3 regions of the Clostridium amazonense genome follow, and region 1 is predicted to be linked to each of the others. Evidence: riboswitches for the same ligand, from Rfam matches in the RefSeq annotation. Region 1 holds a riboswitch; each other region holds the start of a gene.
The links. A riboswitch is a leader RNA that binds a small molecule or an ion and turns the genes downstream of it on or off. The one in region 1 is predicted to bind cyclic di-GMP.
Positions count from the first base shown of each region.

Region 2: another riboswitch for cyclic di-GMP. It lies ahead of AC07E4_RS01740 (carbohydrate-binding protein); the one in region 1 lies ahead of AC07E4_RS13030 (cell wall-binding repeat-containing protein).
Region 3: another riboswitch for cyclic di-GMP. It lies ahead of AC07E4_RS11975 (glycosyl hydrolase family 18 protein); the one in region 1 lies ahead of AC07E4_RS13030 (cell wall-binding repeat-containing protein).

Region 1 is NZ_JBWKMH010000031.1:95,363-103,908, reverse strand. Features, by position in the region: gene AC07E4_RS13035 (hypothetical protein) at 1-507, opposite strand, end outside; gene AC07E4_RS13030 (cell wall-binding repeat-containing protein) at 877-4,779, opposite strand; cyclic di-GMP riboswitch class II at 4,994-5,077, opposite strand; gene AC07E4_RS13025 (hypothetical protein) at 5,664-5,831, opposite strand; gene AC07E4_RS13020 (hypothetical protein) at 6,043-8,103, opposite strand; gene AC07E4_RS13015 (hypothetical protein) at 8,236-8,546, opposite strand, start outside.
Region 2 is NZ_JBWKMH010000003.1:188,679-197,224, reverse strand. Features, by position in the region: gene AC07E4_RS01770 (DUF6709 family protein) at 1-516, shown strand, start outside; gene AC07E4_RS01765 (helix-turn-helix domain-containing protein) at 635-841, opposite strand; gene AC07E4_RS01760 (hypothetical protein) at 1,027-1,284, opposite strand; gene AC07E4_RS01755 (GNAT family N-acetyltransferase) at 1,339-1,872, opposite strand; gene AC07E4_RS01750 (GNAT family N-acetyltransferase) at 1,884-2,696, opposite strand; gene AC07E4_RS01745 (GNAT family N-acetyltransferase) at 2,799-3,314, opposite strand; gene AC07E4_RS01740 (carbohydrate-binding protein) at 3,623-4,105, opposite strand; cyclic di-GMP riboswitch class II at 4,130-4,213, opposite strand; gene htpG (molecular chaperone HtpG) at 4,342-6,216, opposite strand; gene AC07E4_RS01730 (VanZ family protein) at 6,621-7,694, shown strand; gene AC07E4_RS01725 (hypothetical protein) at 7,894-8,097, shown strand.
Region 3 is NZ_JBWKMH010000028.1:87,336-95,881, reverse strand. Features, by position in the region: gene AC07E4_RS11980 (hypothetical protein) at 218-964, shown strand; gene AC07E4_RS11975 (glycosyl hydrolase family 18 protein) at 1,134-5,087, opposite strand; cyclic di-GMP riboswitch class I at 5,150-5,234, opposite strand; gene AC07E4_RS11970 (LytR/AlgR family response regulator transcription factor) at 5,428-6,159, shown strand; gene AC07E4_RS11965 (sensor histidine kinase) at 6,767-7,504, shown strand; gene AC07E4_RS11960 (hypothetical protein) at 7,546-8,546, opposite strand, start outside.

The sequences.
Region 1 (8,546 bases):
ATGTACTCTTGTATCTTCTCCAATTATTACTTTATCTAATTTGCCTGCTTTATTATTTATAATTGATGTACTAGCCTTATCACTAACCTTAATATTGTTTATTATTCCATTGTTTAAAAATGTTCCATTATTTATATTGTCAATAACTACTACATCTGTTATAATTCCATGATTTATAATGCTTCCTTTTATCATATTTACTATTATTCTTTCACTATGTTTACCAACTAGCTCTACCACTATTTGTTTATCTGTTTTTATTTCATATGCTTCTTTTATATGTTCTTTTGGAATAAATCTAATCAAACATCCATCTTTAGCTACTTTTATAGCAGCTTGCAATTCTTTTACTGTTTCTACTTTTGTACCTCTAGTCACATTTAAAATTTTATATGTGTCCATAATTGACTTTTCCCTTACACCATAACTAGCTTCTTTTAACATATTAATCTGCTTGCTACTTAAAAATTCACTTTCCCAGTTCATACCATCAACCTCTCTAAGCATAAATTTAATCCCCCTCGTTTTTTCTAACCCGGAATTCATTCCGGGATACTACCATTTGATTTACTGCAATTTTATAATTTATATCCACACCATAGTTCACCGGGATTGAAATCCCGGCTACATAGAAAAACAATTTCCCATTTATTTAGAATTCAACTTCATTCTTTTTGTAACCCGGAATTCATTCCGGGACACTACCATTTGATTTATTGCAATTTTATAATTTATATCCACATCATAGTTCACCGGGATTGAAATCCCGGCTACGAAAAAAAACAAATCACGGCTACGTTATAAACAAATAAAGTCTGAGCCTATTCCCCTTATTCAAAAGATAAGAGGCGGGAGTTTACCTCCTACCTCATTTTTTTATTTGCTTATTTTTTCTTCAAAGTTTTCTAATGGATTACCATCTTTATTTTTTATTGCTCCTATTTCTTCACCTTTATATGATACTTTTACTTTGTCTATATTCTTTATAGCTTGTTTTAATTTAATTGTTATTATATTTTCATATAGGTTTACACTTTCTACTTGAACACTTTTTTTTCCATTATTTATAGCAAATAAACTCTTTAAATCCTCATTTTTATTTATTTCAACATTTTCATTTAATTCTATTTCTACAGAACTATATTTTGTGTTTACCCAATTGTCAAAAAATTCACCTATAGAAGATATCTTTGTTTTTTTTGCTTTTATACTTACAACTTGTGGTGATGTTGTGTATTTTACTTCTATTGTTTTATTTACACTTTCTTTATTTAACTTCAAACTAACCTTGTAGAAATCATCTTTATCACATTTAGTTACGCTAATTTTAATATTTTTATTTTCCACTAGATTGTCTACGTATTCTTTTGTCTTTTCTAGTCTATTTTCTTTTTTATTAAATTCTTCAAAAGATAGTTTTATTGAATTATTTTTTATTGCTTCAAGCGCATTATCTAATTCTTTTTTATCTTCTACTTTTGCATCTTTTTCTGTTTTGTAAGTTATTCTCATTATTTCATCAGAGTTTTCATTGTCTACAAATCTTATTCTTGATGCATTTTCTACATATGCTGTAAATACAACATTGTTATTTTCATCTTTGTAGTCTTTGTATTCAAAGCCTTTGTCTGATTCACATGCTTTTAAGCCTTCAACTTCTAATTCATGTTTTAAGCCATCAATTACCATTTTTACTGTTTTTTCTTCTTCTCCAGTTTTCACTGTCATGTTAAATTCTCTTAGCTCATATGGGAATTGTATAGTTGTTGTTTCTAATTCATTTTTTATTGTTATAGCTTTATACATTCTTTCAAATAGCTTGTCTTTTACTTCTCCATTTGAAAGCTTTTCTATTAATATTTTTGCAACTTCTACATCTTCATACTTCATTGTATTTTCTGCTTTTTCTACTGCATCTTTAGCTATTTTTAAGTCTGATATTTTTAATTCTTCTACTGCTTTTTCTATAGCTACTACTGCTTCATTTATTTCTGCTACTGTTTTTCCTTCAATATTAAAGTTTAGTGCATTTTGTAATGCTTCAAAGCTTTCTACTGTATAATCTTCTTCTAGTAAGTTCTTATTTTCAACTTCATTTACTTTTTCATTTAAAATTTCAGTAGCTTCTTTCATTTCTTTTTCTGATTCTTTTATTGTTTTATAAGTTATTTTCATTATTTCATCAGAGTTTTCATTGTCTACAAATCTTATTCTTGATGCATTTTCTACATATGATGTAAATACAACATTGTTATTTTCATCTTTGTAGTCTTTGTATTCAAAGCCTTTTTCTGATGCAAATGCTTTTAAGCCTTCAACTTCTAATTCATGTTTTAAGTCATCAACTACTATTTTTACTGTTTTTTCTTCTTCTCCATTTTTAACTGTCATGTTAAATTCTCTTAGTTCATATGGGAATTGTATAGTTGTTGTTCCTAATTCATTTTTTATTGTTATAGCTTTGTACATTTTTTCAAATAGTTTGTCTTTTACTTCTCCACTTGGAAGCTTTCCTGTTAATGTTTTTGCAGCTTCTACATCTTCATACTTCATTGTATTTTCTGCTTTTTCTACTGCATCTTTAGCTATTTTCAAATCTGAAATTTTTAATTCTTCTAATGCTTTTTCTATAGTTTCTACAGCTTCATTTATTTCTGCTACTGTTTTGCCTGTAACATCAAAGTTTAGTGCATTTTGTAATGCTTCAAAGCTTTCTACTGTGTAGTTATCTTCTATTAAATTTTTGCTATTTACTTCTGAAACTTTTAAAACAAATTCTTCTTTAACTTCAAATAATATTGTTTTTACTGAATTCATTGCATTACTTGCATTTACTTTTATAGTGTTTACTTCTTCCTCAGTTTTTGCTTCATTTATCACTGCCTCTGCATCTGTTTTTATTTTGTTTATATTATTAAAATTATCAACAGTATAATCTTCTTGCTTATATTTTTCTAACTCTTTATTTAAATCATTTTTTGCATTTTTCTTTACTTCATCAAGCTTTGATTCTTGTGGTGTTTCAGGCTTTTCTGGTGTTTCAGGTTTTGATGATGTACCACCACCTCCGCCAGAACTTGCTCCACCACCAGTAGATGGTTTCGTTATTGTTCCTATATTTTTGTCGCCACCTATAACTTGATCTTTGTTACCTTCTAGTTTTTCAACTTTTCCATTAGTAACATCTATTTTTACATCATTTGCATTACTACTAACTTTTAAAGCTGTAACACTACCATCATTACTTATTTTTGTTCCCTTTGCAGAACCCGTTATTTCAACATTTTTTATTTTAGATTTTTTCTCTATTTTTACTGAAGCTTCTTCGCCATTTACTTTAACACTATTTATTTCTCCTCCAAGCTTCACTTCAGATTTTTTTCCTTCAACCACAATTTCTTTTATGTTTCCAGATATGTATGTCTTAACTTTTTCCCCAATTGTTAATTTAGTTACTACTCCATTTTTACCATTTACAATTGATGAACCTGTTTTATCATTAACTTCTATATTATGTATTGTTCCATTATTTAAAAGTGTTCCACTTTTTATTTCATTTAAAATCACTTTTCCCTTTAATTCGCCCTGATTTATAACGTCACCTTTAGGCATGTCTACCTTAATTTCGCCACTAAAATTACCATTTAGCTCTACAACTATTTCTTTATTACTTTTTATTTCATAATTCTCTTTAACATCTGTTTTTGGAGTAAACTTAATTAATTCCCCATACTTTGAATTTTCTACAGCAGATTCTAACTCTTTTACTGTGCTAACTTCAATTCCTTTAGTTACATTTAGTACTTCATAAAGTTCTTTTAGTGATTTTTCATTTATACCAAAACCAACTTGTGTTAAAGCTTTTATTTGCTTTTCTTTTAAGAATTCTTTTTGTACTTTTGAAACTTCTGTTCCTAAAAGCATAACTGGTGCTCCTTCTTTTGCTGCTAAAGAACCTGATGACAATGCATCTACAAGTTCACTTTCTTTACTAGCACCATCTTTAGCTACATAAATATTTTTTAATTCTTTTTCATCATAAAACTTCTTTAAAACTTCTCCATTAGTTTCTCTTCTATCTTGTCCACCAATTCTTAATGCTTTTATACTATTTGCATTTTCATCAGAAACTACAGCATTTCCACCTATAACATAAGTTTCAGATATTTCGTTATCCTTTACGAACTTATCAGCACCTCTTAAACTTTTCCCATCTGATAATAAAACTGCCATACCTTTTTTTGCAGCTGGAGAAGCAATACTCATTGCATCAGCAAGTCTTCCATCTAATCCATTAACAACAGCAACAGCTTTAGCATCTAATTTTTCTGCCACTTTAAGTGAAGTTTCAAATCTATTTTTTCCTAATATTCTGAAAGTTTTAATTCCCATAGCCTCTAATTCATTAACTACATTTTTAGATACTACACCTTCACCACCAACAATAGAAACATTTTTAACTTTTAATCTTTCAAGTTCTTTTTTGGTTGATTGAGATAACTTGTCCATTTCTGTTAATAAAATTGGAGCATTCTTCATCTTTGCATAAGGTGTTGCTGCAAGAGCATCTGAAAGTGCTGCTCCATTAACTAAAACTGCTGTATCTGAAATTTTCCATCCCTCTTTACTAACCTCAATAGCTGACTCATATCTTGTAGCACCTGCTAACAACTTTTCACTAATAACATCCTTTGACTCGACAGCAAATACGCTTGTTCCAACAGAGCCTAAAGTTGCCCCTAAAAGAAGTGTTGAAATAATTTTTGACCCTTTTCTCATGAAATTCTCTCCCTCTTATACATAAAATTTCCCTTTATACCATTACCATTCATAGCTGAATTTATGACACAATTTAAAAATTTGAAGTGATACTTGCTATTTTAATATGTTTTTTTAATTGATAATTCAATTTAGACTTGAATTGACACAATTCCGACCATATAAAAATTATGTCACAATAAAAAACACCTATAACAATAATTCACTAAAAATTATTGTCATAGGTGGGTTGCTCTACTTGCTCCGCATAATCTAAGAGCCCAAATACAGATTATACATCATAACTCCCTACTTATTATATGATGTATATCTAAGTTCTAGATTACACCCTTATTAATTACCACTTTTAAATTTATATTCATAATCATTTTATATTTATACCAAGAATTAAATTAAATATTGTAATAATATTTAATTTAAATTCTTAATATATTTTAAAATGCGTTTGGACTATCTCATATTTTTCTAAACTTTATAAGACTTTATTCAACATAAACCCTTATAAAATAACCATATTTAAATCTTAAACAATTTATTTTTCATAATATTAAATAATTTAATATTTTTTCCTCAATTACAATTAAAATTATATATTCTTTGTATATTTATTTCAAATATTTTATTATTACTTATTTTGACCTTTTTCTTACATTTTAGACATTTTTCTTAAATCCTTGTCACTTTCTTATCATTAATCAGCAAAAGAAAGTTTTTTTGTGTAACCTGGAATTCATTCTAAGACACTTTCCATTTGATTAATTGCAATTTATAATTTTATTACCCTATCAAGGGATACCAGCATTGAAATCTATTTTTTTGTAACCCTGAATTCATTCCGGGATATTCCTCCTTGTTTTATTACAATTTTATAGTTTATATCCATATTAAGGTCCACCTGGATTCAAATCCCGGCTACATAAAATAGAAATTCCAGCTACGTTTAAACATAACATCCAAATTCCCTGTAATCCGAAATTCATGTGCTTTGTAACTCGTAATTCATTCCCAGCTATTCGCCTTTGATTTATTGTAATTTTGTAATTTATATCCACATCACAGGTCACCGGGATTAAAATCCCGGCTACGTTAATAACAAATTCTAGCTACGTTTTAAAAAATCTCAATTTACTTTTGTTAATTTATTTTTTAATACCAATCTTTTTGTATTTTGGAATTTATTCCAAAATACTCTCAATAAATAAAAAATGAATGAACCAGTTAAATAACTAGTTCATTCATTTATATTATATTAAAAATTCATTATTAATTTGCTTTTAAATCTAATCTTAAATTAACTACTTCCTTATCATCAGTATACTCATCATCATATCTATATATATCTAATGTAAGATTTACAACTTCAGCCCTATTGCTTTTACTCACAATACCATCTGTTCCAACAATATTATTGTCACTATTTGCTATTTTTACTCCATATTTATATTTAGAAGACATTTTGCTATATATATTATCTAATATGTTATCTTGATAGTTAATTTCTCCAAGTTTATCTTGTTTTAAATTAAAAATAAAATTTTCAAATTCTAAATCGTCTTCCACTTGATATACATTTTTAACTAATTTATCTTGAATTTCATTCCACCCCATACCTAAACAAGTAAGACTTTTTCTATTTTCTTTTATACTTTCAACTTTCCCTCTAATTTCCTCTAAGCTTTTTTCATCTAATTCTTTTCCTTCATACTTGCTCATTTCATTTAATTTTTCATTTATAATAACTACTAATTCACTTTTTAATATTTCTTCTATTTTGCTTAAATCATTATTTTTTTCATTTAAAATTTTCATTGCTATTTTTTCTTTATAAACATCTTCAACATTATAAAATCCTTCAACTCTTAAGTTATCCATTAGTTTTGTTAATTCTTCAGCATTATCTGCATTAATTATATTATCAATATCATTTTTAGATAACTCTAATGATTCATCTAAAAACTTTGATATATTTCTTAAATCTTCAAAATAATCATATCCTAACTTTCTTTCATCAATTAAATCTAAAAACTTATTAGCAACTATATTTTGATTTATTTTTAATAAACTGTCATATTTTTCAAATGGTGTTTTATCTTCTATTAAATCAATATATTTTAATGATTTTAAAACATCCATAATATCTGTGTTTCTATGTATAACTTTTATTCTATCTACAATTTGTTGCTTTATATTGCTTTCCATTTTAATATCATCACATTCTTGATAATCCTTATCTTTTAATGTTCCTTTTTTTATAGTTACAGTTACATTGTCTTTTAAAGGTTTAGTAAATTTTACAAATATACCTGAGTTTTTATAATCCTTTCCTCCAGAATATAAATCGAAAAAATCAATATTCTCAATTTCTGGTCTTGTTCCATCATTATATACTACATCTATACCTTCTGATAATTTATTATGAACATCTTCACCATTGTCTATTTTTAATAATTCTTTATTAAAATCTATTCCAAATTCATCTAATGAATTGCCCATATAGAAGTAATTACCTTCATCTGCCAATTTAACTGGATCTATGTTAACTTCTTTTTTATAATTTATATTTGTATTATCAATCTTATTTCCATTTTCATATTTTACATTTGAAATATTAAGATTCACTACATCCTCATCTTTAAGATTTAAATGCCTTACTGTTGATATACATGCCTTTTTATTTCTAACCTTAACTTCAAACAATTTTACATTTTCTGTTTTCCCTGTTTCTTTTCTTGTTACTTGCATTTTATAATTTTCTAGCTTTTCAGCCGATTCCTTATCTATCTCGCCATCAAAATTAACTTGAAAATCTCCATCATAAAATCCATCATTTGATCTTTCAAGTTTAATACTTGAGTTCACATCTTCATTAGGTTTATTTTCTGACTTTATAGTTTCCTCAATTATGTTTCCATTCTCATTAAGTTTCTTTTGAATAATTTCATTTTTAACTTTATATATCTCATCTTCCTTTGCAGTTGCTGTATACTCATCTATTTTTATTGAGTCTCCTGCCATTAATGATACTCTATATGCTCTGTTAACTTTACTTGCATCTATGTAATCATTCTTTTCATTATCATGATATGATAATAATTTTCCACTCATCAAATCTTTCATATAGTTTGTATATAATTTTCCTTCTCCCCCCATTAATTTCTGTATCTGGCTTTTTTGTAATTCCTTACGATCATATTGTACTAAACTTTCATTTTCCGTTTGTATTAATATTTTATCTATAGCTCCAAATACTGTTGTTAAATTTGCTGATGATATAATACCAACTAGTGCCAATGTACAAATACATTTTAATGATTTCCTATTCATTTTTAATTCCCCCTTAATTTACATAACCTTTGGTAAACATTTATATATCATATTTTTACATATTTTAATTAATTTTCATCGTAATAGTTTTTGCTTTTTCTATTTTTTTACTTATCTATAATTAAAACTACTTTACTTTAAATTAACTCTTAATTTTTCTGAAACTTGTTGTTCATTTAAAACTTCTTCAACAAATCCTCCAAATTTTTTTCTTTCTACATAATAATCTAAATTAGTATCATCTACTTTCACTTCATACTTAGAAGAATCTTTAACCCCTACAAGTTCTACAACTATTGCTGTTGTTCCTTGTACAGCACCATCTTCAACTAATATTTTAACATCTGGATTTTCTTTTTTATTAACTGTATCTTTTTCACCATTCTTATCACTATTTTTCTTTAATTCATTAGTTTTAGAATCCTTATCATTATTATTGATTT
Region 2 (8,546 bases), on a different contig from region 1:
TTATGCTTATTGTTTATTGCTTTTCTTTACTTCTTTGTTATGAGAAAAAATAACATTGCTTTAAAAAGTCTTAAAAATTTTTCATTAGGTAATTTAGATGAAGCTCTAATTCAAATTGATAAAGAATTAAATCTACCTAATACATATATAAATGGACCAATTTATATTACTGAAAATTATATAGTTGTTAATACACAACAAATAACTTTAGCACTTCCTTTAAAAGAATTAGTTTGGGCATACAAAAAAACTGTGAAACAAAAAGCAGGTGGAATTATAACTGTTGCCAAAAGTAATATGTTAGTTCTTAACTTTTCCGATAAGAAAACTTATACAATAAATATTGCAAAAGGCAATAATTTGATAGATGATGTCATTTGCCATATATCCCAAAATTGTTCTAAAACTTTTGTCGGATATTCTGAAAAACTTAATAATCTATATAAAAAAGATTATAATAAATTTATATCTCAATGGAACATGAAAAAGGAAACTTCAGCTATACAAAACGATTAAATACGAGCAATAAACATTTAGTTTCACAAAAATAACTTAAATGTTCCCAGAACTCTAGTTTTCATAGTTGTATTACTTTTATTATAAAAAATAAGGTGTTAATTCAACACCTTATTTTTTAGCTTATACATAATTCATTTTTACTACAATTAAAAAACTCCGCAATCTTTTTAATTGTCATCTCATCTGGATACGCTTCTAAGTTTTCATACATTTCTAAAGTTGCTATACTAAGACCTAGTTCATATGCTAGTTCATCTTTACTTAAGTTTAAATTTATTCTTAACTTTTTTAAGTTTTTCGAAAAGTTACTATATCCAATCATTTATATTACCCCAACTCTCATTAAAAATCTCTCTATATAAATTATATTATTTTAATGAGACATAAGTTGTCCATGTAAAAAATTAATATAATGTTAATTCTTGCATAATATAATTGTTAATTTTAATTGGGTTGATTTCCATCTACTTACATCACAAATCAAATTCACAGTTTTAAGTGCTATATTTAATACAAATCCATTTTTTCTATTGATTTATCATATTTAGAAACTTTGCTTTCAAAATACTTGCATATCTCATTATCACTTACCTCACAGCCTACTTCTTGAATCTCTAAATATACATTTCCTGCAATAACTCTTCTTTCATCTTTGCTAGGTTTTCTTTTATTTTCTACTATAAAATTAATATACCTTTCTCTAAGCATTGTGGAAATCTTTATTTGCTCCTTCATATTTAACTGTACCCACTTTTTTTTCATCATTTGTTTTCATCACTCCTAAATTATAACATTCTAACCATAAATCTTACTACATATTTAACTATTATAATATTCTTCTCTTAAAATTCCCATAGAAACTTCATCATGATATTTTCCATCAACAAAAAGTTCGTCCCTTAATATGCCTTCAACCTTAAATCCACATTTTTCATAAGATTTTATAGCTCTTTTATTGAAAGAAAATACATTTAGCTTTATTTTGTGTATATTCATTTGCTCAAATATAAAGTGCATTAAGACTTTCATAGCATCTGTTCCATATCCTTTTCCTAAATAATCTTTGTCTCCTATAAAAATCCCTACCACTACGTAACTGTTTTTCCAATCTACTTCATTTATACCACAACCACCTATATATTTTTTATCTTCTAATGTTTCTATTGCAAAGTTATAAGTATCTTTACTTGCACTTAAATTTTCATACCATTTTTCTTCATCTTCATAAGTATACAGAAAAGGAATTCCTGGATTTAAAAGTTTTTTTATTTCTGAATCATTAACGTACTCCTGTGCCAATTTAATGTCTTCTTTTTTATATTCTCTAAGCCTTATCTTTTCACCTTTATACATATTTTCTCCTCCTAATATATAAACATAACACTATCTACATCTCCACATTCTTCATATCCAATGTTTTTATATACATTTACTGCTGTTTTATTATTTAAATTTGCATACAGCATTGGTGTTAATCCTTCTTCTAATAATTTTTCACTTAATTTAGCAACTAACGAACTTGCATATCCGTTATTTCTTTCATTTTTATTTGTATATACACTAGTTATTCTAGCATATTCTAAAGTTTTATGAACAACCCTTGCCATTGCTACAATCTTTTTATCTACTTCCCATAAGAATAAATCATTATTATTTATAATTTCCATTGCTTCTAGTATTTTTCTTTCTCTATCTATTCCTTCTTCACCTGATGATTCATTAAAATCTGATAAATACTGTGAAACTATATCTGTATGCTTTAAATTTGCTTTAACCATTTTCCCTTTTGAGTACTTGTCTAATATTACTTTTGTACATTTATATGCACCCATTCCTATATATTTTTTACATTCTACATTAAACTTATCTTCATAAACTTTTGATATTTTTGATATAAAATCAGGTTCACCTGATACTCCACTTATGCTATTTTCATTAAGTACATCACAAAGTTCATTTGTTACAATATCAAGCTTTTCCTCAGCCATATCCTGTATTGCCCAAATCCACATATCATGCCCTGGATTGCACATTGCTATTAAATCATCTTCTTCTGTCTTTAAAGCTAAAACTTCATTTCCCTCACTTATTCTATAAAAAAGATTAAATTGGACATCATAATCCTTAAATGGTTTTTTAAGTAAAACATCACTATCACTTTTAAAACAACTTAACATATATCCCCATCCCCTTTTATACAATTTTAATTTTTTTATATTAATTTGACTTGTGTATTAAAAATATTTTTTAAATTTAATATACAAGTCAAATATTTAAATCTACTTAATAAGTTTATAATTATATCTAGCCATTATATATTCATCCTCATAAATTCCATTTCTTATGATTGCATATTTTCTTTTTCCTTCAATTACAAATCCTAATGATTTATAAAGGCTTATAGCTTTTTCATTGTCCACAAATACGCCTAACTCTATTCTAACTAACATTAACCAATTATCTGCTATATCAAGTAATTCTTTCATAAGCGCTGTTCCAATACCATTTCCTTGGTAATCTTTTCCTATACTTATTCCCATACTTCCTGAATGTCTTACTCTATTAGATTTGTTTACAGATAAAGAAGCTACTCCTATAACTTTTTTCACTCCATCTTCTAATATTTCAGCCACTATCATATGATCATTTTCTGTAAGATTATCAATAATTCTTTGTGATCTTGAAATTCTTTCACTAACAATCCCCATTGTATTTTCTCTTACACCATCTTGACGTCTTATTTCATTTATAAACTCTGCATCTTCTTTTACTACTGGCCTTATTAAAAAGTTCATTTAATCATCCCCTAAATCACAAAATTTTCTTAACATTATTCTTGAAGTATTTTTCATTCAATTCACTAAATTTAAAATTTATATAAAAAAAACACTACGAATTCACTTTAGTAGTGACTCCGTAGTGGTATCTACGTGTAGGATTAATCCCTGTGTCGCTCACTTTTGCTTAGACACACTCACTTTATGTATTTATAATATACATTTTCCAATAAATTGTCAACTTAATTTCCATTTATTCAAATTATTGTTTAAATAAAACAAAAAGCTATAGTACAATATTATTTATACTATAGCTTACTACTTTTCTATTTAACTAACTCCCAAAACATTGGTGCTTCACATGGATTCCAACCTGGTTGTGCATAATGGAATCTTTTGCATTTATAAATATTTGAATTATAACTTACAATATCACCTTTTTGATATGGAACTTTGCTACTTTCAACGTGAGTTTCATCTGTATACCATTCTGGCACAACACCTACTGATTTCCAAAACATTCTTGCTTCACTTGGATTCCAGCCTAGTTGAGGATAATGAAATCTTTTGCATTCATATACTTTACCGTTATAAATTGCAATACTACCTTTTATGTAAGGGTTCTTTTCATTTTGATTTAATCCTTCTTGTGCGTTCCAAATACTCATTGGACTTTCTTCATCTACTACATTATATTGAATTTTAGAACTCTCCATTGTTTTAGCTGTAACTGTAGGAATCACTCCTCCAAATACCATTGCTGTACCTAAAAATAATGATGTAATAACTTTAACTTGTTTACTTTTCATATTAACACTCCTAATTTTTTTTAATTATAATTAGGTCGGTTGCACTACTAACTCCATATAATTTAAGTGCCCACATACAAATTATACTTCTTCATTTCCTAAATTTATTATATAATACTTTATTTTCCTTGTAAATAAAATTCTTTATTTTCTTATTTTTCCTTAAAAGGATCTTTATTTATAAAATATAAAATGGTTTCTATTACCTAAATAATAGAAACCATTTTAATATCACATTATTTCATTATTTTACAGATGTTATTTGTAAATTCTACTGGATCATTTATAGCTAATCCTTCTATAAGTAAAGCTTGATTATATAATAAATCTGTATATAATTTGAATTTTTCTTCATCTTTTTCATGAGCATCTTTTAAAGCTTTAAATACTTCATGATTTTCATTTATCTCTAAAATTTTATCCGCTTTTACATCTTGACCATTTGGCATAGCTTTTAAAACTTTTTCCATCTCTATTGAAAGTTCACCTTCATTAGATAAACATACTGGATGATTTTTTAATCTCTTTGAAGCTTTAACTGATTTAACTTTATCAGCCAATACATTTTTCATAGCTTCAAAAACTCCTTTATTCTCTTCATTTTCAGATAAATTTTTATCGTCTTCTGTCTCTATTCCTAAATCACTACTAGATACAGATTTAAATTCTTTTTCTTTATAATTCATCATCATTTTAATTGCAAATTCATCTACTTCTTCAGTAAAGTATAATATCTCATATCCTTTATCTAATACTAATTCTGTTTGTGGAAGTTTCTCAATTCTTTCCACTGAATCACCAACAGCATAGTAGATGTATTTTTGATCTTCTGGCATTCTAGATACATATTCATTTAAAGTTACCATTTTCTTTTCTTTAGATGAATAGAACATTAATAAATCTTGAAGTACATCCTTATTGCTTCCAAATTCACTATATACACCATATTTTAATTGAGAGCCAAAAGTTTTATAGAATTTCTCATATTTTTCTCTATCATTTTTTAATAGATTTTCAAGTTCACCTTTTATTTTATTTTTTATATTTTTAGCTATTAATTTTAATTGTCTATCATGTTGTAATATTTCTCTAGATATGTTAAGTGAAAAATCTTCTGAATCAACTATACCTTTTACAAATCCAAAGTAGTCTGGTAATAAATCACCACATTTATTCATTATTAAAACACCATTTGAATAAAGCTCTAATCCTTTTTCATACTCTTTTGTATAGAAATCATATGGAGCTTTTTCTGGAATAAATAATATTGAATTATAACTTACCATACCATCTACACTAATATGAACATGTTTTATAGGTTTATCAAATCCAAAGTGTTTTTCACTATAGAAGTTATTATAGTCTTCTTCAGTAAGTTCATTTTTATTTTTTCTCCAAATAGGAACCATGCTATTTACTGTTTCTTCTTCTTTATATTCCTCGTATTCTTCTTCACTACCTTCTTTTAACTTATTTTTTGTTAATTCCATTTTAATTGGATATCTTATAAAGTCAGAATACTTTTTAATTAAATTTCTTAAACTATATTCATCTAAATAATCATCAAAATTTTCATCTTCTGTATTATCTTTAATTTTTAATATTATTTCTGTACCTACAGAATCTCTATCACATTCTTCAATTGTATATCCTTCTACCCCTTGTGATTCCCATCTGTAAGCTTTATCGCTTCCAAAAGCTTTAGTTATAACAGTAACTTTATCCGCTACTAAAAATGCTGAATAAAACCCAACACCAAACTGGCCAATTATATCATGACCTTCTTCTAATTCATTTTCTTTCTTAAATTGAAGTGAACCACTCTTTGCAATAACTCCTAAATTGTTTTCTAACTCTTCTTCAGTCATTCCAATACCAGTATCACATATTCTTAACACTCTATTCTCTTTTTCTGGCATTACTTTAATATAATAATCTTCTTTGTTAAAAGTTAACGAATCATCACTTAATGTTTTATAATAAATCTTATCAATTGCATCACTTGCATTAGATAATAACTCTCTTAAAAAAATCTCTCTATGAGTATAAATTGAATTAATCATAATGTCTAATAATCTCTTAGACTCTGCTTTAAATTGTTTAGTTTCCATTTTCAAATGCTCCCTTCACCATAAAGACTATATATTTAATTTATTTTTATTTCTATTTTGTTAGCACTATATCACAACGAGTGCTAACAGCATATCTTTTATATACCATATTTAAAAATGCATGTCAAGTTCATGAATTAAACTTTTAACTTAATACTTTGTTTTGACATTTTATAATTTTATAAATATATTACCAATTATCCTAATTCAACTTTAATTAAAATTGTTAAATATTGATTAATTTCTATTATTAATTATTTACTACAAAAATTTATTAATTCTACTTAATTATGAATTAAATTAAACGAAGTTATTATAATCATATTAATTGTTTCACTGTACAAAATATAGTTAAACATATTAATTTATTTATGAACTATTTAAAATTTAGGAGGTTTTCTATTTTGAGTGCTTATTTATTTCCAATAAAAGTAGCAGTATTATTATTTCCAATATTAACTTCTATAATATGCATTCCATATGCTGTATATAATTATAGAAAATATGGAACAAATAACAAATTTAAAATATTTATTTTTTATACATTTGTTTTTTATTGTATTACAGCTTTTTTTATGACTTTATTACCATTACCACAAGTTGATGAACCTTTTTTTACAGGCTCTAATACTCAACTGATTCCATTTACATTTATAAAAGATTTTTTATCTGAAACAAGTGTTATATTAACTAAACCTAATACATACTTGCATATATTTTCTGAGCCAGCTTTTATGCAAGTTTTCTTTAACATTGTACTTACAATACCTCTGGGAGTTTATCTTAGATACTATTTCAAAAAAAGTTTTAACCAAACTTTACTTATATCTTTTTTAGTAGCTGTGTTTTTTGAGGTTACACAATTAACTGGTATATATGGAATTTACAAATATCCTTATAGATTATTTGATGTAGATGACCTTATGATAAATACGTTGGGTGGATTAATTGGGTACTCAATAACACCACTATTTAAATATATTTTACCTGATATAAATATTATAAAATCCAAAACATTTAATAAAGGCTCTTCACCAAGTTATCCTAAACGCATCTTAGCTTTTTTAATCGATTGGAATATATGTTTCTTTTTCTTTAATGAAGAAAACATCTTTTCATTTATTTTTGTAACTTTTATATATTTCATTTTAGTACCATATTACTCAAATGGATTTACGCTTGGAAAATATATATTAAAAATTAAGCTAAAAGGACCAACTGACAAATTAAGTTTTAAACAAGTATTTAAAAGATATGGTATTTTACTATATGGATTTTTTCTTTCATCTTACATACTTAATAATGGAATTGATTTTTTACTTAGAATAGAAAAATATGATTTTTTTATATTACTATTCATTATGCAAATACTACTAAATAGTTTTGCACTTATACACTTAGTCAGCCATATTTTTAAAAGAAATCCTATACTCTTACATGATAAAATCAGCCATGTAGAAAATATAAATTTATCTTAAATGTTATAAGAGAGTGTTTAAAAAATTTAACTTAAACACTCTTTTATATTTCTAATTCATTAATTTTATGTAACTTTACAATATTGTTACATAAAATTAACTATATATTTATGAAACAATGTTGAATATTTTTTGTTTCAATAGTAAAATATATACAGTTATTAAATTATTTTACATTTTATTAGAAGGAGGTATTTTTATGAAAAAACTTATAAAAAAAATTTCTGTTCTGTCATGTGCTGCTCTTTTAATTGGTGGAATTGGCTTAACAACTGTTGCTAGCGCTAGACCTGGTTGTATGTGTGATGATCCTAATATAGAATCCTGGAAAATTGGGAAATGTACTATGAGATATCACTGCAAAAATTGTGGTTGGTGGGGAGACTGGACATACTGTAAATAATAATTTGTACTTTCCAATATTGTCACATACACAGACTATTTATTAAGAAATAAACTTCAATAATTTTGTAATAATACACTATTAAATTAATTTGTATTTTACAATATAATTCTTTTAGTTAGTGTCATTATTTTAACAACTGTTATCAATATTGGATATTCTTATATAGTTAACAACTTATTAAGTGAATTATATCTTATAAATAATTTTGCTATTAGATATTGTTGTGGCAATTGAAACTGAAATTATTATAAATAGTATAAAAAATAAAATGATATCAAATTTTGATATCATTTTATTTTTTTAATTTTGATATTTGTATCTATCCTAACTATTTTTTATACTAAACTATAATTATTGTAGTGATTTTATTTTAGAGTACATAATTTTCTTTAACAATACTACTTTTTAATTTAGATTTTATACAATTTATATTTTTCTAAATTTCA
Region 3 (8,546 bases), on a different contig from region 1:
TACTTGATTAAAGAAGAATAGCTGTTTTTATAGCCTATTCTTCCAATAGGCTGAAAACATACAGATAATTCATTAAAATCTCTCCTTTTTACATTTTATGATTATATTGTATCACAACATAAAAAATAATTTAAAATTAATTGATATTTTTCTATAATTTGTAATATAAACTTGAGAATGTTATTATTTTAATGTACATAAAATTAATTTCTAAGAGGTGATTAAAATTAAAAATAAGAAAAAAGCTACGCTGATAATAATTTTTACATTAATGTTTTTCTTTTTTAGCATTAACACATATTATAAAACATTTAATAAAAAAAATATTATTAAAAATGATAAGGTATATGATCTTAACAATTCAGATTACATTTTATCTCAAAACAAATTACAAAGTGATAATAATATAAATACAGATAACCTAGCTAACTATTATTATATAAATGAATACACTAAAAGACATAATAATTATAGAGACCTATTAGGTGTTTATATAGATTTATTTGTGCCTCCAAATCTTCCTTTAGGTGGCGTTATTGATTGCACATTAAATATTAAAGTTACTAACAGTTTTCTTAAAAACTTAAATTCTAATAAAACTATGAATTCCAAAATTCAAATGTGCAAAAATGAAAACATAATTGTTGAATTATATCTTGATGATGATAGTAATGATTGTTTTGACTGGAGTTCTATTCGTAACCTTAATGACACTAAAAGTGAAGCTTACTATAATAATTTTGATAGCAATGTACTTACTAAAAATATTAAAGTTGAATATGGTAAAAATACTACTTTAGATTCTTTTAATCTCAATTTTATGATTAGAAGCTTTAGTAAATTAAAATCACCACCTAAAAAAGTAACTGCTTTTATTAGCATTCCTTTTTATAATAAAGCTACCAATAAAACAGAAGTAGTAAAATTTAAAAAAGCTATTGAATATAATGATAGTACAATTTAACAATTTGTTTAAAAACTATATTTATTCATATCTATATAAAAAAACCTCAAAGACACATTTTTGAAATTATATCTTTGAGGTTTGCTTTCTTATAGTGATTCAAACTTGCATTCAAAATTATCAATTATAAGATTTGAGTTTGTTTTCCTATAATTTTACATTTTTATTTTTATCCTACTACTCTCCATGATTCATCGCTGCCTGGAAGAGTATTTGTCCACCACTTAGCTTCATATACTTTTCCATTATAAACTACACGTGTTCCACCTACACAAATCATTCCTTCATAATAATCTAAACTTCCATCTTCATTTGGTATAATTTCTTTTTCCCATGCTTGTGATTTATCTGGATTTTCTCCTTTTACCCACCATTTTGCTGTGTACTTGTCACCTTTATATATTACAGTATCTCCTTGTAAGTATACCTTATTTGCATCATAAGTATCACTAGTTTGTGATTCCTCTTTTACTGTTATTACTCTAGTTGCTGTTGCTGTTTTTCCATTGCTATCAGATACCTTATATATTAATTTGTATTTACCTGACTTACTAGTATCTACTTCACCTTCAATTTCTATTTTATCTGTTAAAGTTCCATCTTCTTTATCACTTGCAGTTACACCTTCCATTGGGTCAAAATTATCTCCAACTTTTATAGTCTTATCAATTACTCCTTTTAATATTGGAGCTGAATTTATTCCTGGATTTACTTCGCCATCTATACCAAAATTCTTAAATATATTACTAAATTCATATTGATTTAATACACCTTCATTAGATTCAGCCATAGAATCTCTATTTATAGACCACATTGATGTCATGCCTATCCCTTTATCTATTGCATGATTAACCACTAGTTCAGTCCATTCTGTTGTAAATAGTGGATGGGCTGCTCCTTCAAATCCTATTGATGGAGTTGTTCCTATCTTTCTATAAGCTTCTTCATCTGTAAGTGTTACATCAGCATATTTTTTAAAATAATTTTTTAATTGATCTTTTGTGCTATCTACAGCTCTTAATGATCCAGTTCCATAATTTTCTCCTGGAAGCAATGTTCCATTGCCATAAGCCATAGTCATAATATTTACTAATTTAACATCTACACCTTGTGATAAATATGCTTCTAAAACATCTAGTTGTACTGATGTAAGCCCACTTGGTAGTACTGCTAATGTTAATACTACGTCAACCCCTGTTGCATCTTGTAATTTTTTTATAGCTTTAGCATTAGCTATATTATGATTCTTATTAGTTGCTGGTCCACCTTCAATATCTAAATCAAGCCTTGTTAAACCATATCCCTCTACTATTTCCTTGTAAGTGTTAAATAGTATATCCACATCTTGAGTTACTTCCCAAATTGATACTCCATTTAATCCGCCTAAAGATATTGTTACATCACCACCAAGTTCTCTAACATCTTTTATAGATTTTTTTATTCCTTGGTATTGGGAATTATCTGCATTTTTCTCATTTAATACATCATATCCTCCCCAACCCCAATTTACTTTTCCATTAGATATTCCACTTGTTGATTGGATAAATCCTAAATTGAAGAATTTTACCCCTGTATCTTCAGCAATTTTCTTTAAATTTAAAGCTCCATCATTAGAAAATTCTCCACTATTCCAACGAGTCATATCTGCATATGGAGAATTTACTTGTGATGGCCACTCTATACCTTGTCCAACCCCAAAGTCTGATTTTGGATCTTCTGGCTCTCCTGTTATGCTCTCTTCAACGGTTATAGTTCTATTTCTATTGACAGTTTCACCTTTACTATCACTTACAGAATATGTTAATTTATATTTTCCTACTTTATTTGTATCAACATTTCCTTCTACAACTATTTTATCTGTTAAATCTCCATCTTCTTTATCATTTGCAGTTATTCCTTCTAATGAATCAAATTTGTCTCCAATATTTATAGTTTTGTCTATGACACCCTTTAAGATTGGTGCTTCATTTATTTCTGGTTCTGGAGTTGTAGTTTTTTCTTCTACAGTTATAATTCTATTTTTTGTTGTAGTCTCACCTTTGCTATCACTTACAGAATACTTTAATGTATACTTTCCTTGTTTATTTGTATCAACATTTCCTTCTACAACTATTTTATCTGTTAAATCTCCATCCTCTTTATCATTTGCAGTTACATCATGTAGTGGATCAAAGTCATCTCCAATATTTATAGTTTTATTGCTTAATCCTATTATAATTGGAGCATTATTTATTTCTGGCTTTACTTCTTCATCAACTTCTCCAAATATTGTTTGTCTATTCATATCAGGACTGTTTGACGACATACGTTGAACTAACTCTACACTTTCAATTTTAGCATCACCTAATAATTTAAATGTGTAACTTTGACCTTGCTCTATATTTTTGCCTTCCCATACAGATTGTAAATCAACTACTGTATATCCATTTTCATAAGTTACCGTACCTGCTGTATAATCTCCACTCTTTAGTGACTTATCTGATTTTATATATAATTTAGGTGCTTTAATTGTTTCTGCACCTTTTTCAACTTCTCTTAATACTGAATCTGTTTCTTCTGATCTTTCATTATTTTTTATAGTTATTTCATATCCTTTTCTGTCTGCTCCCCATTGCTGTTCATATGTACTAACAGTAGCAGTTACATCTAAATCTGAATAATTTATTTCATACTCAGGTAATTTTTCATCACCAAACAATACATTTTTAGTGGCACTTTGTAATTCATCTCTTTTACTAGTATTATTAGTTGATGCATCTTGAGAAGACATCCAACCTATAATTCCACCTAAATTATTTTCATGAACATATTTTCCTTTTTCTTCTATGGACTTAACATTATCATAAGTAAAAAACTTGCCTGTGCTTTCATCATAAAGATATGGTGCTTTTGCTTTTTCATCCCAATACTCTTTTAAACCAGGATATTGAGATTTTAATTTATCTAAACTTCTATATGCCCATACTCCACTAGCTCGTCCACCATCACCAGATTTTAATGGTGCTTCATTTGGTGCTCCATAAGAAGGAGTTTGATCTGCATCTCTTCCATTTTTTTCAGCTTCTCCAAACAATCCTGGAAGCTCAGCATTACTTCCTTTTTCTACCTTGTTCCAACCTCTTGTATAATAAGCAGCTCCTATAACTATCTTTTCTGGTTCAGCACCTTTTTCAATAAGGTAATTTACTGATTCATCAACTGATAATTTATTTCCTGACTGATTATTTATTGGATCATTTTCATTTGGATACAATCCTGTTTGATGACCACTATAATTATCCCATGCCCCTCTTAGGTCATATGTCATTATATTAGCAAAGTCAACAATATTGAATAATTTATCCACATCTATTCCTGAATCCACCTTACTTTTAGCTGCTGGAAGCGCTACTGTTAATTCATAATATTTATTTGTTTCTATACCTTTATTATTTAATTCTACTCTTAATTCTTCAAGTAGTTTTATATAATTTTCTTTATCTTGTGGTTTTGCATTTGGTGTTCCCTCGTCATTAGCATTATCAACTAAATCAGCTTCTCTAACTTCACTTGGATATTCCCAATCTAAATCTACAAAATCCATGTTAGTGTAATCTATAAATTTGATTATGTTTTTTATAAAATTCTCTCTTGATTTAGAATTTGAAGCCATCTCAGAAAAATCTCCTGATTTAGACCATCCACCTACTGATATACCCAATTTTAGATTTGGATTTTCAGCTCTTAATTGTTGTAGTGCAATTAAAATACCTGCATTTGGAGCACCCCACTGTACACCTTCTTGTCCAACTGGTGCACCTACTGCTGCATCTTTATCTGTAAATATTAAATTACCATTTGCATCAAAATCTATAAACGCAAAGTTTAGATGTGTTAATTGATCTGCTGGAATATCTTTAGGATAAAAGTTACCTTGACCACCCCATATTGACCAATCTCCATAATACATAACATTACGTTTTCCTAATGAATCTTTATTATCACTTTTAGATACTTCTTCACTTTTAACTGTTTGTGCAAAAACTTCCATACTCGGTATTAATGCACCTGCTCCCATTGAAGATATCATTGTTGTCATCATTGTTGCTACTAATACTTTTTTCATTAATTCTTTATTTTTCATCCTTCATTTCTCCTTCAATTAATTTTTTTGTTAAATTAATCCTCAGAGCCTATAAAATACTCCTCGGTAGCTGGCTGACATAGTTTTAACACCTTAGTCCCTATAGCTTTGCGTCCTTAAATTTCTTTAAGTTTGCCTTTTCTTCATATTTTAAATAATATGTTTTTTCTTTACACTGCTAGTATATAAATTAAAATCATCAAGGTATATACCTTTGAAAGTTTTGATATGTTTTTTGTAAGTTTTAGATAATAATATTTTTCTATTTTATTGTGATTTTTTTTGAAGTAATATATAATCTTTTTACAGTATATTTAAACAGAAAGGATTTTTATTAATTATGATAAAAATAGGACTTTGTGATGACAATAAATTATATCTAGAACAGCTATCTAAAATAATAAAAAATATATCCATTTCTACGGATATTAAATTTGAGATTAGTATTTTTAATTCTGGTGAAAGCCTACTTGATTTCTATTCTAACCATAAAGATTATTTTGATATACTTTTTTTAGATATATTAATGGACGGTATTAATGGTGTAGATTTAGCTAAATCTATACGAAACTATAATTACAATGAATATATAATATTTATTACTACTAGTAAGGAATATGCTTTGGATAGTTACAGTGTAAATGCTTACAATTACATATTAAAACCCTTTTCCTATGACACTATAGAAAAACTTATTTTAGATTTAAATGAAAAGATTAATTTAAATGGCAAAAACATTATTTATGTAAAAAATAATCAAGATATATGTTCATTTAACTTAAATAATGTAATATACTTTGAATCTAATCTACGAAAAATTACTGCTCATTTATTAAATGGAGAAAAAATTACATTTTATAATAAAATGTCTACTTTTGAAAATGAATTATCATCTAATATGTTTGTTAGATGTCATAGAAGTTTTTTAGTTAACTTAGTTTATCTTAAAAGCATTATAGGTTTTAACATTATAACTACTACAAATGATTCTGTACCTATAAGTAAAAAATATCTAAATTCAACACGAGACATATTTACTAATTTTATAAAATCTAAACTTTTAAATAATTAATAACTTTATCTAATAATGTATAAAGGAGTGATGAAAAATTAGCATAGAATATTTATTTATTATTCTTGGACTTATTGGTATATATTTACCTTATTCATACCATAAATTTTTTAAAATTAATTTAAAATGTTTTTTACATTTAACTACTCCATATTATACTTTGCTATCCACTTTGTTTTTGTTGGTTTATACAAACAAAATTGATTTGTTAAGATTTTCTCTCTATCTTTCTTTTATATGCTGTTTTATATATGTTTTCTCTAATAAAAACTTTTTTAGTTTTTTAATACTTTCACTTAAATCCTATTATATTTTTCTATTATCATTTACAACCATTTTTAGCTTATATGAAGTTGCTAGCAAAAATAATATTTATTTTTTAGCTTTATCCAATAATAAATTTATAAAATTATTCTTAGCTTCAATAATTTTATATTTTTTATGTGAATTTTTATTTTTTAAAAATTTTACAATTGATAAATTCAAGTTTATGTTTTCATCATTAAACATGTTTATACCTATTTTTATTTTTATTTTACTTATAGTAAAAAATTATAGTTTTTTCTTCATTCTTAATTTTTCAAAGCACTCTCATTTAGTAAGTACTATGTTTTTAACTTCTTCTCTAATTGAAATATTTTTTTGTATATTTATAATTATTGGTATATCTAAGGCTTATGATTTATCTATTTATAAACATAAAAATAAAATACTAAACATGCAATATGAACTTCAAGTAAGCAATCTAAATCAATTAGAAGAATATCAATCTGATATTAGACGAATATCCCATGATATTATAAATCACAAAATAATTTTATATAATTTAATGAAAAATGAAGATTATACAGAAGCCCTTAAATATTTAGAAAAATTCGGCACTGGATTTAATAGTACTAACTATGAAGTTTTTACCAATCATAAAATATTGAATGCTCTATTTTTAAAAAAGAAAGAAATCTGTATTTCCAATAATATTAATATAACATTAGATATAAATATACCTACTAAGGTAGAAATATCAGATTTTGATTTATGCATAATTATAGGTAATTTAATAGATAATTCTATAGATGCTTGTAAAAAATCTAAAAATGAAAAACCTAGTTATATAAATATAAAGTCAAAAATTATTAATAATAACTTTGTTTTTGAAATAAAAAACAACTTTGATGGTTTAATTAAGACTGAAAAAAAGATATTTTTAACTTCAAAAAAAGATTCAATTAACCATGGTTTTGGGTTATCTAACGTGAAAAGTACAGTTCTTAAATATAATGGTTGTTATGAGTTCTCCTTTGATTCTAATGAATTTTCTTCATTTGTTATGATTCCAATAAAATAAGAGTGCAAAATACTAAAATTGCACTCTTATTTTAAAATCTTTTATTTTCTTTTAAATATTTTTTTAATACTTAATATCCCTACACCAAAAACTATTAATAAAATCATAGCAGTATCTAATAATGCTTCAATTTCATTTTTTTTCTTACTTCCTTCTATTATATAATTACTTTTTATTATTTTGTCCTCTGAACTATTTTTAGTTACAATCAATTGTTCTTCTTTTTGTACACTTTCGTCTTTTTTAGTAATTTTACTAGTTAGAATTATATTTCTAATTTCTTCAACTTCATATTTATCATTTTTACCTGTAATATAATTAATGTTTCCATTCATATTTTCATTAATATTTATATCTAAATCATTAATTATATCACTGTCTAATTTATTTAACATTTCAATTATAGGCTTATAGGACTCTTTATCATTTTTATCAACTATAATTTCTATATAAAAATCATTATTATCATTAATTTTTAATACTTGACTTAAAATTTTATCCTGTACTCTTATATTGTATATGCTATATTCAGATGTTTCCCTTTTTTCTATTACTTTCAAATTCTTAAATTTTATCAATTTCTTTAAATACTCATCCATGGTATGTATTTTATTAATAGAAGCTAACTCTCTATTTACTTCTATTCTTACTGGATTCTCTTCATTTCCATACCCATCAAGTATAATCATATTCTTTAAATTTTGAGTTATTTCACTCTTAGGCACTTTAAAAACATCTTCAAATTTATTATTTTCTTCTTCATCTAAATTTTCATCTTCACTGGAGTTTTCATCTTCTCCTCCTAAATTACTATCTTCATTGGAGTTTCCTTCTCCTCCTCCTAAGTTACCATCTTCATTGGAGTTTCCTTCTTCTTCTCCTAAGTTACCATCTTCATTGGAGTTTCCTTCTTCTCCTCCTAAGTTACCATCTTCATTGGAGTTTCCTTCTTCTCCTCCTAAGTTACCATCTTCATTGGAGTTTCCTTCTTCTCCTCCTAAATTACCATCTTCATTGCTGTTTCCTTCTTCATCTCCTAAGT